3 regions of the Pseudarthrobacter sp. H2 genome follow, and region 1 is predicted to be linked to each of the others. Evidence: predicted binding sites of a transcription regulator. Region 1 holds the regulator's gene; each other region holds the start of a gene.
What was found. Region 1 encodes LexA, which represses DNA repair genes until DNA is damaged. Its sites were predicted from a motif close to TCGAACANNTGTTCGA; they were not measured.
Positions count from the first base shown of each region.

Region 2: a site for LexA is predicted at 2,531-2,546, ahead of ACQCSZ_RS07620 (DUF6504 family protein). Genes of this name have one in related genera too.
Region 3: a site for LexA is predicted at 1,161-1,176, ahead of uvrA (excinuclease ABC subunit UvrA). Genes of this name have one in related genera too.

Region 1 covers NZ_CP189594.1:2,590,968-2,595,515, forward strand. The annotation lists gene ACQCSZ_RS12235 (histidinol-phosphate transaminase) at 1-607, opposite strand, end outside; gene ACQCSZ_RS12240 (LysM peptidoglycan-binding domain-containing protein) at 697-1,125, opposite strand; gene ACQCSZ_RS12245 (hypothetical protein) at 1,124-1,333, shown strand; gene lexA (transcriptional repressor LexA) at 1,512-2,261, shown strand; gene ACQCSZ_RS12255 (ATP-dependent DNA helicase) at 2,315-4,444, opposite strand; gene hflX (GTPase HflX) at 4,437-4,548, opposite strand, start outside.
Region 2 covers NZ_CP189594.1:1,596,803-1,601,350, reverse strand. The annotation lists gene ACQCSZ_RS07625 (DNA polymerase III subunit alpha) at 1-2,086, opposite strand, end outside; gene ACQCSZ_RS07620 (DUF6504 family protein) at 2,083-2,430, opposite strand; gene ACQCSZ_RS07615 (hypothetical protein) at 2,628-3,014, shown strand; gene ACQCSZ_RS07610 (chorismate mutase) at 3,045-3,365, opposite strand; gene ACQCSZ_RS07605 (VOC family protein) at 3,386-3,808, shown strand; gene ACQCSZ_RS07600 (SOS response-associated peptidase) at 3,805-4,548, opposite strand, start outside.
Region 3 covers NZ_CP189594.1:1,925,414-1,929,961, reverse strand. The annotation lists gene ACQCSZ_RS09125 (ABC transporter ATP-binding protein) at 1-722, shown strand, start outside; gene ACQCSZ_RS09120 (GntR family transcriptional regulator) at 719-1,111, shown strand; gene uvrA (excinuclease ABC subunit UvrA) at 1,245-4,160, shown strand; gene ACQCSZ_RS09110 (HAD hydrolase-like protein) at 4,329-4,548, shown strand, end outside.

The DNA.
Region 1 (4,548 bases):
CGTGGTAGGCCTCGTCAACGATCACGATGGTCTGGCTGGCCTCACCGGCGGCGTAGACGGCCTCCACGACGTCGACGCCAAGGCCGGTGCCGGTGGGGTTGTTCGGGGAGCACAGGAAGACGACGTTGGGTTGGAGTTCGCGCACCTGGCGTGCTGCCGATTCCGCGCTCAGACCGTAGTCCCCGGCGCGCACGCCCACAAGGTATTCCGTGTCCGTGCCGGCGGCCAGCAGCGGGTACATGGAGTATGTGGGAGGGAAGCCCAGAGCAGTGCGGCCCGGGCCGCCGAAGGCCTGGAGGATCTGCTGGAGCACCTCGTTGGAGCCGTTGGCCGCCCAGATGTTCTCCGCGCCCAGTCCGTGGCCGAGATACTCCGCCAACGCTTCGCGCAGCTCGGTGAATTCGCGGTCCGGATACCGGTTCAGGCCCACTGCCGCTGCCGTCACGGCTTCGGAGATGGCCGCCTGGACGTCGGCCGGGACACCATGGGTGTTCTCGTTGACGTTGAGCAGGATGGGGACGTCCAGCTGGGGCGCCCCGTACGGGCGCAGGCCGCGCAGATTGGTCCGGAGGGGAAGTCGGTTGAGGCGCTCTAACTGGTCAGTCACCTCAACAGTTTAAGTGAGGCCGCGGCGGGCCCTGAAACTGTGACGCCCCGGCCCCGTCTTTTGGGGCTGCCGATGCTTGGGGAGCCGGGCTACTTGGACGGTACGAAGAGCTGCTGGCCCGGGATGACGCGCGCTGCGTCAAGGTTGTTGAGCTGGACGATGTCCGCGACGACGTCCCGGGGATCGCGCTCCGGTGCGACAGCCCCGGCGATGGCCCACAGGGAGTCCCCGGCCTGGACCGTCACGGACACGGTAGGCGTCAGCGACAGCTCGGATGCGGAGTCCGCCGCCTTGGCGGGGGCGTTGAGGAACCCGCTGAACGAGAGAATGAGGGCGGCCAGCAGGATAAGCGGAAGGCCGAAGAAGATGAACCTGCCCCGGCGGGTCAGCCGGAGCGGGGCCTGCCTGGCACCGGGGGCAGCGGCCGGCGCCGCCGGAGCGTGGCTGCCAAAGGACCGAACCTGTTCGGATGGATCGTACTGGCCGAATGTGTCGTGAAACGCGCCTGATGCTGACATGAACTTAGCCCTCCTGGACCATACGGTGCCGCTGCCGCCAGGCAGCCTGCCCTCGAACGTGTTGCCGAACGTCTACCTCTGCTTTGGCCTCAGCCAATCGAATACATATTCGAACTTTGCTGGTTCTGTTTTAGCACTTATTGACGAACATTGTCGAGACTCGCTAGAACAAATGTTTGAAAATCCGGTCCGGCTGGCCTACGTTTGAGTGACAGAACAAGCTCTTCCGGAGTTGAACCCAGTATTTGATCAGCAGCAGTTGAACCCAATAGTTGAACCCAGCCGTTGATCAGCAGTAGTTGATCAGCAGGGTCTGACAATTCAGACCGGAAGATCCCGGCCACCGCGGAACGGCGGCCGGGCGGATTGGAAAGGCGTTGGCGAACATGGCAGCACAAGCCACCGGCGGCAGGGCCACCCAGCGGGGTCCCCAGCCGGCCCGGGCACCCAAAAGCCTCACCGTCCGGCAGAAGAAGATCCTGGAAACCATCCAGCGGTCCGTGACGGACAAGGGATATCCGCCGTCCATGCGCGAGATCGGCGACACCGTCGGGCTCGCCAGCCTGTCCAGCGTCACGCACCAGCTCTCACAGCTGGAGAAGCTCGGTTACCTCCGGCGCGATCCCAAGCGTCCGCGCGCCATGGAGGTGCTCATGCCGCTGACCCTCGACGAGGGGACCACCGGGATTTCCGGTGTGGCGAAATCCAGCGGCCTGCGGACCGTGGGAGGGCTGTCCGTTTCGGAGCTCGCCAGCGCCACGGACACCGCCATGGTGCCGTTAGTGGGGCGGATCGCCGCCGGCGGCCCCATCCTCGCCGACCAGGTCGTGGAGGATGTCATGCCGCTGCCGCGCCAACTGGTGGGCCACGGCGAACTCTTCATGCTGAAAGTGGCCGGCGATTCGATGATCGACGCCGCCATCTGCGACGGCGACTGGGTCGTTGTCCGGCGTCAGAGTGACGCCCTCAACGGCGAAATCGTTGCCGCGCTGCTGGATGACGAGGCAACGGTCAAGACCTTCCGCCAGCGCGACGGCCACACCTGGCTGCTGCCGCAGAACACCCAGTACGAGCCCATCCTCGGCGACCACGCCGTCATCATGGGCAAAGTCGTCTCGGTCCTGCGCTCCCTCTAGGCCGCCGCCGAACGTTCCCGGCCGTTCCCGGCCGGCCCGCCGGCCGCCTGCGCCTACGTGGCAGCCTGCCGGGACTCCTTCGACAGCCGTTCCAGGGCCGCCAGGGCAACCGCAGGGTCGGTCGTCGGCCAGAACGGCGGCAAGGCGGCGCGGAGGAAGGCTCCGTAGCGTTCGGTGGAGAGCCGCGAATCCAGCACCGCCACCACGCCCTTGTCCGTCGTCGAACGGATCAGCCGGCCGGCCCCCTGGGCGAGCCGGATCGCGGCATGGGTGGCCGACACGGACATGAAACCGTTGCCGCCGGATTGGGCAACGGCCCGTGAGCGGGCGGTCATCAGCGGATCATCCGGCCGGGGGAAGGGAATCCGGTCGATGACCACGAGCCGGCAGGAGTCGCCGGGTACGTCGACACCCTGCCAGAGGGACATCGTGCCGAACAGGCAGGTGTCCGGCTCCTCGCCGAACTGCCGCACGAGCCCGGTCATGGTCGAATCACCCTGGCACAGGATGTCCATGTCCAGCCGGGGCCGCATTGCCTCGGCCGCGTCCTCCGCGGCGCGCCGCGAGGAGAAGAGGCACAGCGCTCCGCCGCCGGAGGCCCGGATCAGGCGCTCGAGCTCGTCGAGGGCTTCCGGCGAAGCCCCGCGGCCGGGTTTGGGCAGGTGCTTGGCGACATAGAGGATGCCCTGCTTCGGATAGTCGAAGGGGGAACCGACGTCGACGCCGGTCCAGCTGGGCGCGCCGGGGCCCACCAGTCCGAGGCCTCCGGCAGTCGGTTCGAAAGCGGAGCCGATCGCCAGCGTCGCAGAGGTCAGGATGACGGTGTGGTCCGCGAACAGCCCTTCCCGCAGCCGCCCGGCCACGCTGAGCGGTGCCACGTTGATCAGCGCCGGTGCGCTCTCGTCCGGCGGGGAGTATCCCTGTGCCGGGTCGAAGGTGCTGTTGCGGGAGAACCACACGACCTCGCGGTTTTCGCGGGCGGCCAGGAGCCGCTCGCAGAGTTCCAGGATGACCATGAGGCGCGAGCGCGCGAGCTGGCGGCCGCCGTCGGGCGTGCTGGCGCTGTCCCCCTTGGAATCGGAGAGGGCCGCGCGGCAGGCATCGCGCAACTGGTCGACGCAGTCCAGCTGTTCGCTGTTGAGCCCGTTGGGCAGGAGGCCGCTGGGCGCGCCTTCGATGGCCAGTTCGAGGTGGGCGGCCGCGTTGTTCAGCGCGTCCACGGTGATGCCGGTGTGCTTGCGGGCGCCGGAGGCGGCGGCGTGCACCATGGCCACGGAAAGCTGGCCGGACACGGCGCCCGTGACCCGGTCCTGGAGCTCGTGGGCCTCGTCCACGACCACGACATCGTAGTCCGGGAGCACGGCCAGGCCTTCGAAGGCGCTGACGGCGAGCATGGCATGGTTGGTGACGACGACGTCGGCGTCGGCGGCGTTCTGCCGGGCCAGTTCGCTGAAGCATTCGGCCGCGAGCGGGCACTTCTGCGCGCCGAGGCATTCCATCGAGGTGACGGAGACCTGCCGCCAGGCCCGGTCCGTGACACCGGGCACGAGTTCGTCCCGGTCCCCCGTGGCCGTGTCCTCGGCCCATTCGCGCAGCCGGACGATTTCCTTTCCCAGCTGGGAGGACGGGCCGCCCAGGGCCGCCGCGAAGTGCGGCACGGACGTGTCCTCGCCGAGGGAGAACAGCTGGCCTTCGGAGGGCTCCTCGGACGGGAACCCGCCCTCGAGCTTGTGCCGGCAGACGTAGTTGGAGCGGCCCTTGACGAGCGCGACCTTGACGGGACGTTCGAGGGCGGGGGTGATGGTCTTGAGCAGCCGGGGCAGGTCGCGGCCCACGATCTGGGTCTGCAGGGCCAGGGTTGCGGTGGAAACCAGGGTGGGCTTGTCGCTGACGAGCGAGTGGGCGATCAGCGGAATCAGGTACGCCAGGGACTTTCCCGTGCCGGTTCCGGCCTGGACCAGCAGATGGTCACCGGTGTCGATCGCGTTCGCCACCTGCCGCGCCATTTCGTGCTGGCCGCTGCGGCTCTGCCCGCCCATGCCGGACACCGCCCGGTCGAGCAGTTCGATCACGAACCGCTCGCCGGCCGGGCCGCCGTCGGGTGCGGGCGCGTCGGGTGTGGGCGCATCCGGTGCGGGCGCATCAGGTCCGGGCGCATCAGCCCCGGTCACCGCGTCAGTCATTGCTGATGAACGAATCCAGTTCAGCGGCGAAGCCTTCGCGCACCATCACCACGGCCCTGGTGCCGGTTTCCTCGTGCTGGAGGCTGAGGATCTCGGCGTCGGTT
Region 2 (4,548 bases), 990 kb from region 1:
GCGAGATGTCGATGATGAGGTCGTTGAAGTCCCGCGGCGCCAGTTTGCCGATCAGTTCGCGCTGGCCCGGGGATTCAATCTGGAAGCAGCCCAGCGTGTGGGTGCTGCGGATCAGCTCGTAGGTGGGTTCGTCATCGAGCGGGACGGCGTTCAGGTCGATGTGCCCGTCCTCGGCGATGTAGTCCGGCCCGTTCCCGTCCGGGCCGGCCGGATGCGCCCCGGCCGCGACCACCTCGGCCTTGGAGGGATGGAGCCGGATCACTTCCCGGACGGCGAAGGCCATGGCGCTCTGCATCCGGACCCCCAGCACGTCGAGCTTGAGCATCCCCATGGGGTCCATGTCGTGCTTGTCGAACTGGCTCATGGGCAGGCCCAGGCCGCTGGGCTGGACGGGGGTGCGGTCCAGCAGGGTGGCATCCCCCAGGATGACCCCGCACGGGTGCATGGAGATGTGGCGCGGCAGCCGGTCCAGCCGTTCCGTGAGGTCCACCAGCAGGTCCAGCTGCTGGTTTTCGGTGAAATCGCGCTGCTCCACCCTGCCGGCGAATTCCCGCAGCTCCGGCTTCTCCGCGAGGGCCTCGCGGAAGTTCCGGGCCGAAAACCGCCACAGCTGCTTGGCGATTTCACCGACCTCGCCGTCGTCCATGCCCAGCGCCTGGCCGGCGTCGCGCACGGCACCGCGGGCGCGGTAGCCGTTCTGCATGCTCATCAGCGTGACGCGTTCGGCCCCGAAGCGGGCAAAGATCTTGCGGTAGACGTTGTGCCGTTCGGCGCTTTCGACGTCGATGTCGATGTCCGGCAGGGTGGCGCGGTCCCGGGAGAGGAAGCGTTCGAAGATGAGGTCGTGCTGGAGCGGGTTGACCTGGCTGACGTCGATCAGGTAGTTGACCAGGCTCGAGGCGCCCGAGCCGCGGGCGGCGGCCCGGACCCCCAGGTCCAGGATCATCCGGGAGACCTCGGCGACGGTCAGGAAGTAGGCGGCGAAGCCCAGGCTGCCGATGATCCCCAGTTCGTGCTCCAGCCGGGCGCGCAGCGCTTCGGCGGGTTTCCCGGCGATCCCCGGGAACCGGCGGCCGATTCCGGCCTCGCAGCGCTGGGCCAGCTCCACGAGGGGATCCCCGGCAATCCCGATCACGGAGGCTTCCGGGACCACCGGCTGTTTCCAGCCCATGTCGGTGGCCGGGTCCATCCGGCAGCGGTCCGCGAGCGCCTCGGTCTGGGCCATGAGCCGTTTGAGGTCCGTCCTCCCGTACCCGGCGGCATGCATGATCTCCTTGCCCAGCGCCAGCATCTGCGCCGGTGATTTGAGCCAGGCCTGCCCGTTGGGCTGGAGCTGCGGGGCGGCGGAGAGTTCGGGGAGGGATTTCAGGGTCCGGGCGGAGTCCAGCACGTCCGCGGTGGCCGCGCCGTCCTCGGCGGCGTACCGCACGGCGTTGCTCAGCACGGCGGGCACCCCGTGTTCGGCGGCGAGCTTGAGCATCCGCACCGCATGGGCGGTGCTCAGGGGCTCACCGGGCGGGCTCAGCTGCGAGACCACCTCGGCGGCGAGGGTTCCCGGCGGCATGGCGTCCAGCCAGCGTTTGAACAGGGTGCGGGGACGCAGGTAGCGCCGTCCGCGCATGGCGCGTCCGACGTCGGAGTCCGGCCCGAGCAGGACCGTCAGCACCGGGTCCAGGGTTTCCGGGTGCAGGGTGCGGGAGGCCAGTTCCGCCCGGGTCACGGCCACCGGCACCGCGCCCCCGGCCTTGCCCGTGGTGCGGGCATGGGCGTCGGAGATCAGCCGGCACAGCGCCCGGTACCCGGCGCCGTTGTTGTGCCCGTGGGCGAGGACGACGACGCGTCCCCCCACCTGGGTGCGGAGGTCGCCGTCGTCGTCCAGGACCGCCAGGTCCACCCCGACGACCGCGTCCAGTCCCGCCGCCATGCAGGCCAGCAGGTGCTTGACCGTTCCGTACAGGCCGTCGCGGTCGGTGCAGGCGAGCGCGGTGGCTCCGTCCGCGGCCGCCGCAGCGGCCAGTTCCTCCGGCCAGGAGACCCCGTAGTGGGCGCTGTAGGCGGTGGAGACATGGAGATGCGTGAAGCTCATGCCCTCCTCCGCTTCGGGAGGGTCCGGAGGGCGTCGTGGATCCGCAGCAGCCTCCAGCGGCCGCTGCCGACATGCCGGGACAGGTCAAGGGTGAGGATCTCCCCCCGGGCCCCGCCATCCGGGGACGGATCAGACAGGCGCACCTGGACCCGCCAGATCTCGTGGTCCACCAGGCCGGGCCCGCTGCCGAGCGGGGCCCGGCTTTCCTCTGCCCACCACTGGCGCCGCTCATACCAGCGGACCGGCTCCGCGCAGACGGTGTAGTGCCGCCCGGCCCACCCCAGCTTCAGGGGCCGGCCCGAGGGTGTGCAGACGACGTCGACCGACTCGCTGAACATGCCCATGTTTGCCTCCCGGAACAGCCCGGCCGCAGGGTTCCCGGCGTAGCTCAAGCCGGGGACTGCGGTCAGGCCCAAGTTTTCGAAGTAGTCTCAAAGTAATTATTCGAACATATCTTCGAATGATTTCAGTGTAGGCCGGGTGCGGGGCAAAACCTAGGTCAGGGGTGGACGGACGGGGGCGCTGGGGGCAGGATTGAGCCATGAGTTCCCATAACGCACTCCTCAAGCACGTAAGCATCGCCGCCAAGGAAACCGCCCTGGTGGCGAAGTTCGATATAGACGGAAATATTCCGGGATCGGGGGCCTACGTGGTGGGGCTCGTGGCGGCAACCCCGGACCATTCCCATCAACGCAGGATGGGCATCGAGTTCATGAACGGCGAGGCCGTGTCCTTCTTCTGCTTCTGCCACGACGGGACCGAGGAGAACTTTGACCTCAAGGGCGTCGAACACTCCGGCAACACCATCACGGGCCACTTTCCCCTGAGCACGGTGCTGGGCCTGCCCAAGGGCCATCTGATGAGCGCTTTCAGCGACGCGGAGGGCCGGGAGTACCAGGCCAATGTCCCGGTGGAGGAGGCCCTGTAGCGAGGAGGCCCTGTAGCGGGCCGGACAGCCTCAGCTGCTGGCTTTGTACACTTCCAGTTCGAGCGTGGTGAACGCCTCGGTCATGGCCCGGTACGTCTTTTCGACGATGTCGGCGTCGATGTCCTTCTTCTCCGCCACCCCGCGGACATGCTCGATCACGCGCTCCACCCGTCCGGGTGCACGCACCTGGGCGCTGTCCTCCTTCAGGGTACCGGCGATCCGGATCAGCCGCTCGCGGCGTCCGATCAGCAGGACGATCTGTTCATCCACCTCGTCAACGGCCACCCGTACCGCCGCGAGCTGTTCCTTGTCGGCCTGGGCATCTTTGTCGTCTCCGTGATTTGTGGGCATGGGGATGACAGTATCGAATGATGCAGCCACGAGTCGACTTAATTTCCCTGGGCGTCCGCAGTGTCGATGCCTCCCGCAGCTTCTACGTTGACGGCCTGGGCTGGCGTGTCCTCCGGGAATCCCCCGGCGAGGTCGTCTTCCTCCAGGCCAATCATGGACTCGTCCTCTCCCTCTGGGACGCCTCGCAGATGCACGCGGAGGCCGGGACGTCCAGCCCTGACGGGATTCCCTGCATCACCCTGAGCCACAATCTGGGCAGCGCGGCTCAAGTGGACGCGGTGATGGCGGAGGCCAAGGCTGCCGGGGCCAGCATCGTGGCCGCGCCGAAAACCCAGCCCTGGGGCGGCTACACGGGATACTTCGCCGATCCGGACGGTTTCCGCTGGGAGGTGGCCTTCAACCCCACCTGGGCGGTCGACGCCGCCGGCACGGTCATGCTCTAAAAAAGGCTCCCCAGCGGCTGGATGAGCCCGGCGGAGTCGTTCCTGACGTTTCCGACGGCGGTGCCGACGGCGTCGATCCTCCAGCCCTGCGCGGCCCCGTGCGCCCCGGCCCGGACCAGCCCCACGAGGGCGGCGGGGTCGGCGGCGTGCGGGTCCAGCCAGGCCTGGATGGCCGCGCTGTCCATCGCCACCGGCAGCCGGTCATGCAGGGCGGTGAGTTCGGCAAGCCCTCCGCCGGCGTAGCCTTCCGGCGGCGAATCCGTGGTCAGGATCGAGGCCGAGAGCAGCCAGCGCTCCGGATCCCCCGCCGCCCTGGACGGGTCCCGCCACCATTCGTACAGGCCGGCGAACATCATGGGGGAACCGTCCCTGGGGCGCACGTAGTACGGCTGCTTGCTGCGCCCTTCCCCTGCTTTCCATTCGTAGTAGCCGTCCGCGGGTACCGCGCAGCGCCGGGACCGGACGGCCTTCCGGAACGCCGGCTTCTCCAGCACGCTCTCGCTGCGGGCGTTGATCATCCTGGGGCCGACCCCCGGGTCCGTGGCCCAGGGCGGCACCAGCCCCCAGCGCGCCAGATGGAGCTGGCGGACCGCCCCGCCGTCCACCAGCCGTTCCAGCAGGATCGGCACGTCCGCCGTCGGGGCGACATTCCAGGACGGCGGAATCGCGATCTCTGCCTCGAGCCCGGCGTCGAACTCTGCCAGCAGGTCTCCGACGGCCCGGGCCATCACATAGCGTCC
Region 3 (4,548 bases), 670 kb from region 1:
CGGGCTACCCCGCCGTCAAGGACCTCACCTTCGCCGTCGAGCCCGGGCAGACGGTCGCGATCGTCGGGCACACGGGAGCGGGCAAGACCACCATCGTCAACCTGCTGATGCGGTTCTACGAACTGGAGTCCGGCCGGATCACCGTGGACGGTTCGGACATCGCTGCCATGCCCCGCGATGTCCTGCGGTCCGCCTTCGCCACGGTACTCCAGGACGCCTGGCTGTTCACCGGAACCATCCGGGACAACATCGAATACGGCCGGCCCGGCGCCACCGACGCCGAGATCGTCGCCGCGGCCCGCGCCAGCCACGTGGACCAGTTCGTCCGCGCCCTCCCGGGCGGCTACGCCACCATGCTGGGCAACGACGGCGGTTCGCTGAGCCGCGGGCAGCGCCAGCTCATCTCCATTGCCCGGGCGCAGCTGGCCGGCCGCCGCATCCTGGTGCTGGACGAGGCCACGAGCTCGGTGGACAGCCGCACGGAAGTGCAGATCCGCCAGGCGATGAACCGGCTCCGGCAGGGTCGTACCAGCTTCGTCGTTGCGCACCGCTTGTCCACCGTCCGGGACGCTGATCTAATTCTCGTCATGGACCACGGACGAATCGTTGAAAACGGGACCCATCAGCAGCTGATGGCCGGGGACGGGTTGTACACCGAGTTGTACGCGGCCCAGTTCGCGGGCCGCGAACAGCCGCAGGATGTCACGGAGGCAGAGCAGTGAGCTCCACAGGGAACGCGGCAGTGCGCTTCCCCGGGGCCTGGAAGCCGAACCCGGCCAGCTCCGTGCCGCTGTTCGAACAGCTCCGGCTCAACATCATCGAACGCGCCGACAACGGGACCCTCGCACCGGGCACCAGGCTGCCGGCGGTCCGCAGCCTCGCCGGTGAACTGGGCGTCGCGCCCCATACCGTGGCGCGGGCCTACAAGGAACTGGAAGCCGCGGGCGTCGTGGCGACGAGGGGCCGGAACGGGACGGTGGTCTGCGCCCGGGACGAGGCCTGGACTTCCCTGTCCGCCTCGGCCGCGGCCTTCGCCGCGGCCGCCAGGGCCCAGGGTGCCAGCTTCGCCGAGGCGGTGCAGTTGCTGGCCGCCGCCTACGACCGCGGCTAGCAGATCCGGCCGCCGGCGCCTGCCCAGAGACTCCGGCGGGAATAGAAGTTCGAAGAAGTTTTCGATTAGCATTGGTAGCGTGCCTAAAGCTGTAGCTGAAGATCCCGCCGTAGAAGTCCCGACCTCCGTTCCGATGGGCTCAGGTCCGGCGGGTTCCGCAAAACCGGGCCGCCCCGACGATTCCCGGCCCGAACTGAAACGTCCCGACCTGTCGCGGCTCGTCGTCAAGGGCGCCCGCGAACACAACCTGCGCAACGTGGACCTCGACCTGCCGCGCGACGCGATGATCGTCTTCACCGGGCTGTCCGGCTCCGGGAAGTCCTCCCTCGCCTTCGACACGATCTTCGCCGAGGGCCAGCGCCGCTACGTGGAATCGCTGTCCGCCTACGCCCGGCAGTTCCTCGGCCAGGTGGACAAGCCCGACGTCGACTTCATCGAGGGCCTCTCGCCCGCGGTCTCGATCGACCAGAAGTCCACGAGCAAGAACCCCCGTTCCACGGTGGGCACCATCACCGAGATCTACGACTACATGCGCCTGCTGTGGGCCCGTGTCGGCCGCCCGTACTGCCCCATCTGCGGGGAGCCCGTGGCGAAACAGACCCCCCAGCAGATCGTGGACCAGCTGCTCGAGCTCCCGGAAGGCACCCGCTTCCAGGTCCTCGCTCCCGTGGTCCGCGGCCGCAAGGGCGAATTCGTCGACCTGTTCAAGGAACTCACGGCCAAGGGTTACTCGCGGGCCCGCGTCGACGGCGAGCTGATCCAGCTCAGCGATCCGCCCAAGCTGGGCAAGCAGTTCAAGCACACCATCGAAGTGGTCGTGGACCGCCTCGTCGTCAAGGACGGCATCAGCCAGCGGCTCACCGATTCGGTCGAGACCGCGCTGGGGCTTGCCGAGGGCCGGGTGCTGTCCGAGTTCGTGGATCTGGCCGCGGACGACCCCGAACGGACCCGGGCGTTCTCCGAACACCTCGCGTGCCCGAACGAGCACCCCCTCGCCATCGACGAGATCGAGCCGCGGTCCTTCTCCTTCAACAACCCCTTCGGGGCCTGCTCCGCGTGCAGCGGCATCGGCACCAAACTGGAAGTCGATGAGGAACTCATCATCCCGAACCAGGAGCTGTCGCTCGCGGAAGGCGCCATCGCGCCTTGGTCCCTGGGCACCGCGACGACGGAGTACTGGAACCGCCTGCTGTCCGGCCTCGCCGCTGAGCTTGATTTCTCCATGACGACCCCCTGGCAGAAGCTCTCCGCCGAGGTCCGGCAGACCGTCCTGCACGGCAAGGACCACAAAGTCGTGGTGCAGTACCGCAACCGGTTCGGCCGGGAGCGCAAGTACAGCACCGGCTTCGAGGGCGTTATCCAGTACGTGCACCGCAAGCACACCGAAACCGACTCGGACTCCGCGCGTGACCGCTACGAGGAGTACATGCGGCAGATCCCGTGCCCGGCCTGTAACGGTGCCCGGCTGAACCCGGCGTCGCTCTCCGTGCTGATCAACGGCAAGTCCATCGCGCAGGTTGCAGCGATGCCGATGCGTGAATGTGCGCACTTCCTGGACACCCTCGTGCTGACCGGCCGCGAGGCCCAGATCGCCCACCAGGTCCTGAAGGAGATCCAGGCCCGCCTGACCTTCCTCCTCGACGTCGGCCTCGAATACCTGAACCTCGAACGCCCCTCCGGCACCCTGTCCGGGGGCGAAGCCCAGCGCATCCGGCTGGCCACCCAGATCGGTTCCGGCCTCGTGGGCGTGCTCTATGTCCTCGACGAGCCCTCCATCGGCCTGCACCAGCGGGACAACCGCCGGCTGATCGAGACGCTGACCCGGCTGCGGGACCTCGGCAACACCCTGATCGTCGTCGAGCATGACGAGGACACCATCCAGGAAGCCGACTGGGTGGTGGACATCGGACCGGGCGCCGGCGAGCACGGCGGGCAGGTGGTCCACTCCGGCTCCTACGCGGACCTGCTGGAGAACACCGCCTCCCTGACCGGCGACTACCTCTCCGGCCGCAAGAAGATCGACATCCCCACGAAGCGCCGCAAGTACGACAAGAAGCGGGAGCTGAAGGTGGTCGGCGCCAAGGAGAACAACCTCCTGAACGTCGACGCGGCCTTCCCGCTGGGCCTCTTCACGGCCGTGACCGGGGTCAGCGGCTCCGGAAAGTCGACCCTCGTCAACGAGATCCTCTACAAGGTCCTCGCCAACAAGCTCAACGGCGCCAAGCAGGTCGCCGGCCGGCACAAGGCCGTCCAGGGCCTGGAGCACCTGGACAAGGTGGTGCACGTCGACCAGAGCCCGATCGGCCGCACCCCGCGGTCTAACCCTGCCACCTACACGGGGGTCTTCGACCACATCCGCAAGCTCTTCGCCGAGACCACGGAGGCGAAGGTCCGCGGCTACCAGCCCGGGCGGTTCTCCTTCAACGTCAAGGGCGGCCGCTGCGAGGCCTGCTCGGGTGACGGCACGCTGAAGATCGAAATGAACTTCCTGCCGGACGTGTACGTGCCCTGCGAGGTGTGCCACGGCGCCCGCTACAACCGGGAAACGCTTGAGGTGCACTACAAGGGCAAGACCATCGCGGACGTGCTGAACATGCCCATCGAGGAAGGCGCGGAATTCTTCGCGGCCTTCTCGCCGATCGCGCGGCACCTCAACACGCTCGTCGACGTCGGACTCGGCTACGTCCGGCTGGGCCAGCCCGCCACGACGCTCTCCGGCGGCGAAGCCCAGCGCGTGAAGCTCGCGGCCGAACTCCAGAAGCGCTCCAACGGCCGCAGTGTCTACGTCCTCGACGAGCCCACCACGGGCCTGCACTTCGAGGACATCCGGAAGCTGCTGATGGTCCTCCAGGGCCTCGTGGACAAGGGCAACACGGTCATCACGATCGAGCACAACCTCGACGTCATCAAGAGCGCGGACTGGATCGTGGACCTGGGACCCGACGGCGGCTCCGGCGGCGGCAGGATCATTGCGTCCGGCACGCCGGAGCAGGTCGCCAAGTCGACCGAGAGCTACACGGCGTCCTTCCTGGCCGACATCCTCGCCTGACGCGCGACACGCATTCTGCCCTGCGACGCGAAAATGCCCTGGCGCTACCGAAATCCGGGTAGCGCCAGGGCATTTTCGCGTCGCCAGGCGAAAACCGGCGCGGGAGGATGTATTCCCTTCGGGGCATGCGAGTTTCTGGCATCCGTGCACTCGTGAGAAACTAAGCCGGTGACCCATACAACAGTGCCCGTGATCTTTGACCTGGACGGCACTCTTGTCGATCCGGCCGGCGGAATATCGGACGGAATCGCGGCGGCCCTCACGGAACTCGGAATCGCCGTTCCCGGCCAGGCCAGGCTGGACGCGATGATCGGCCCGAAGCTCAGCCACTCGCTCGTGGACATCGCGGGCGTCCCGGCGGAGCAACTCGAAGAGGCCATCCGGCTCT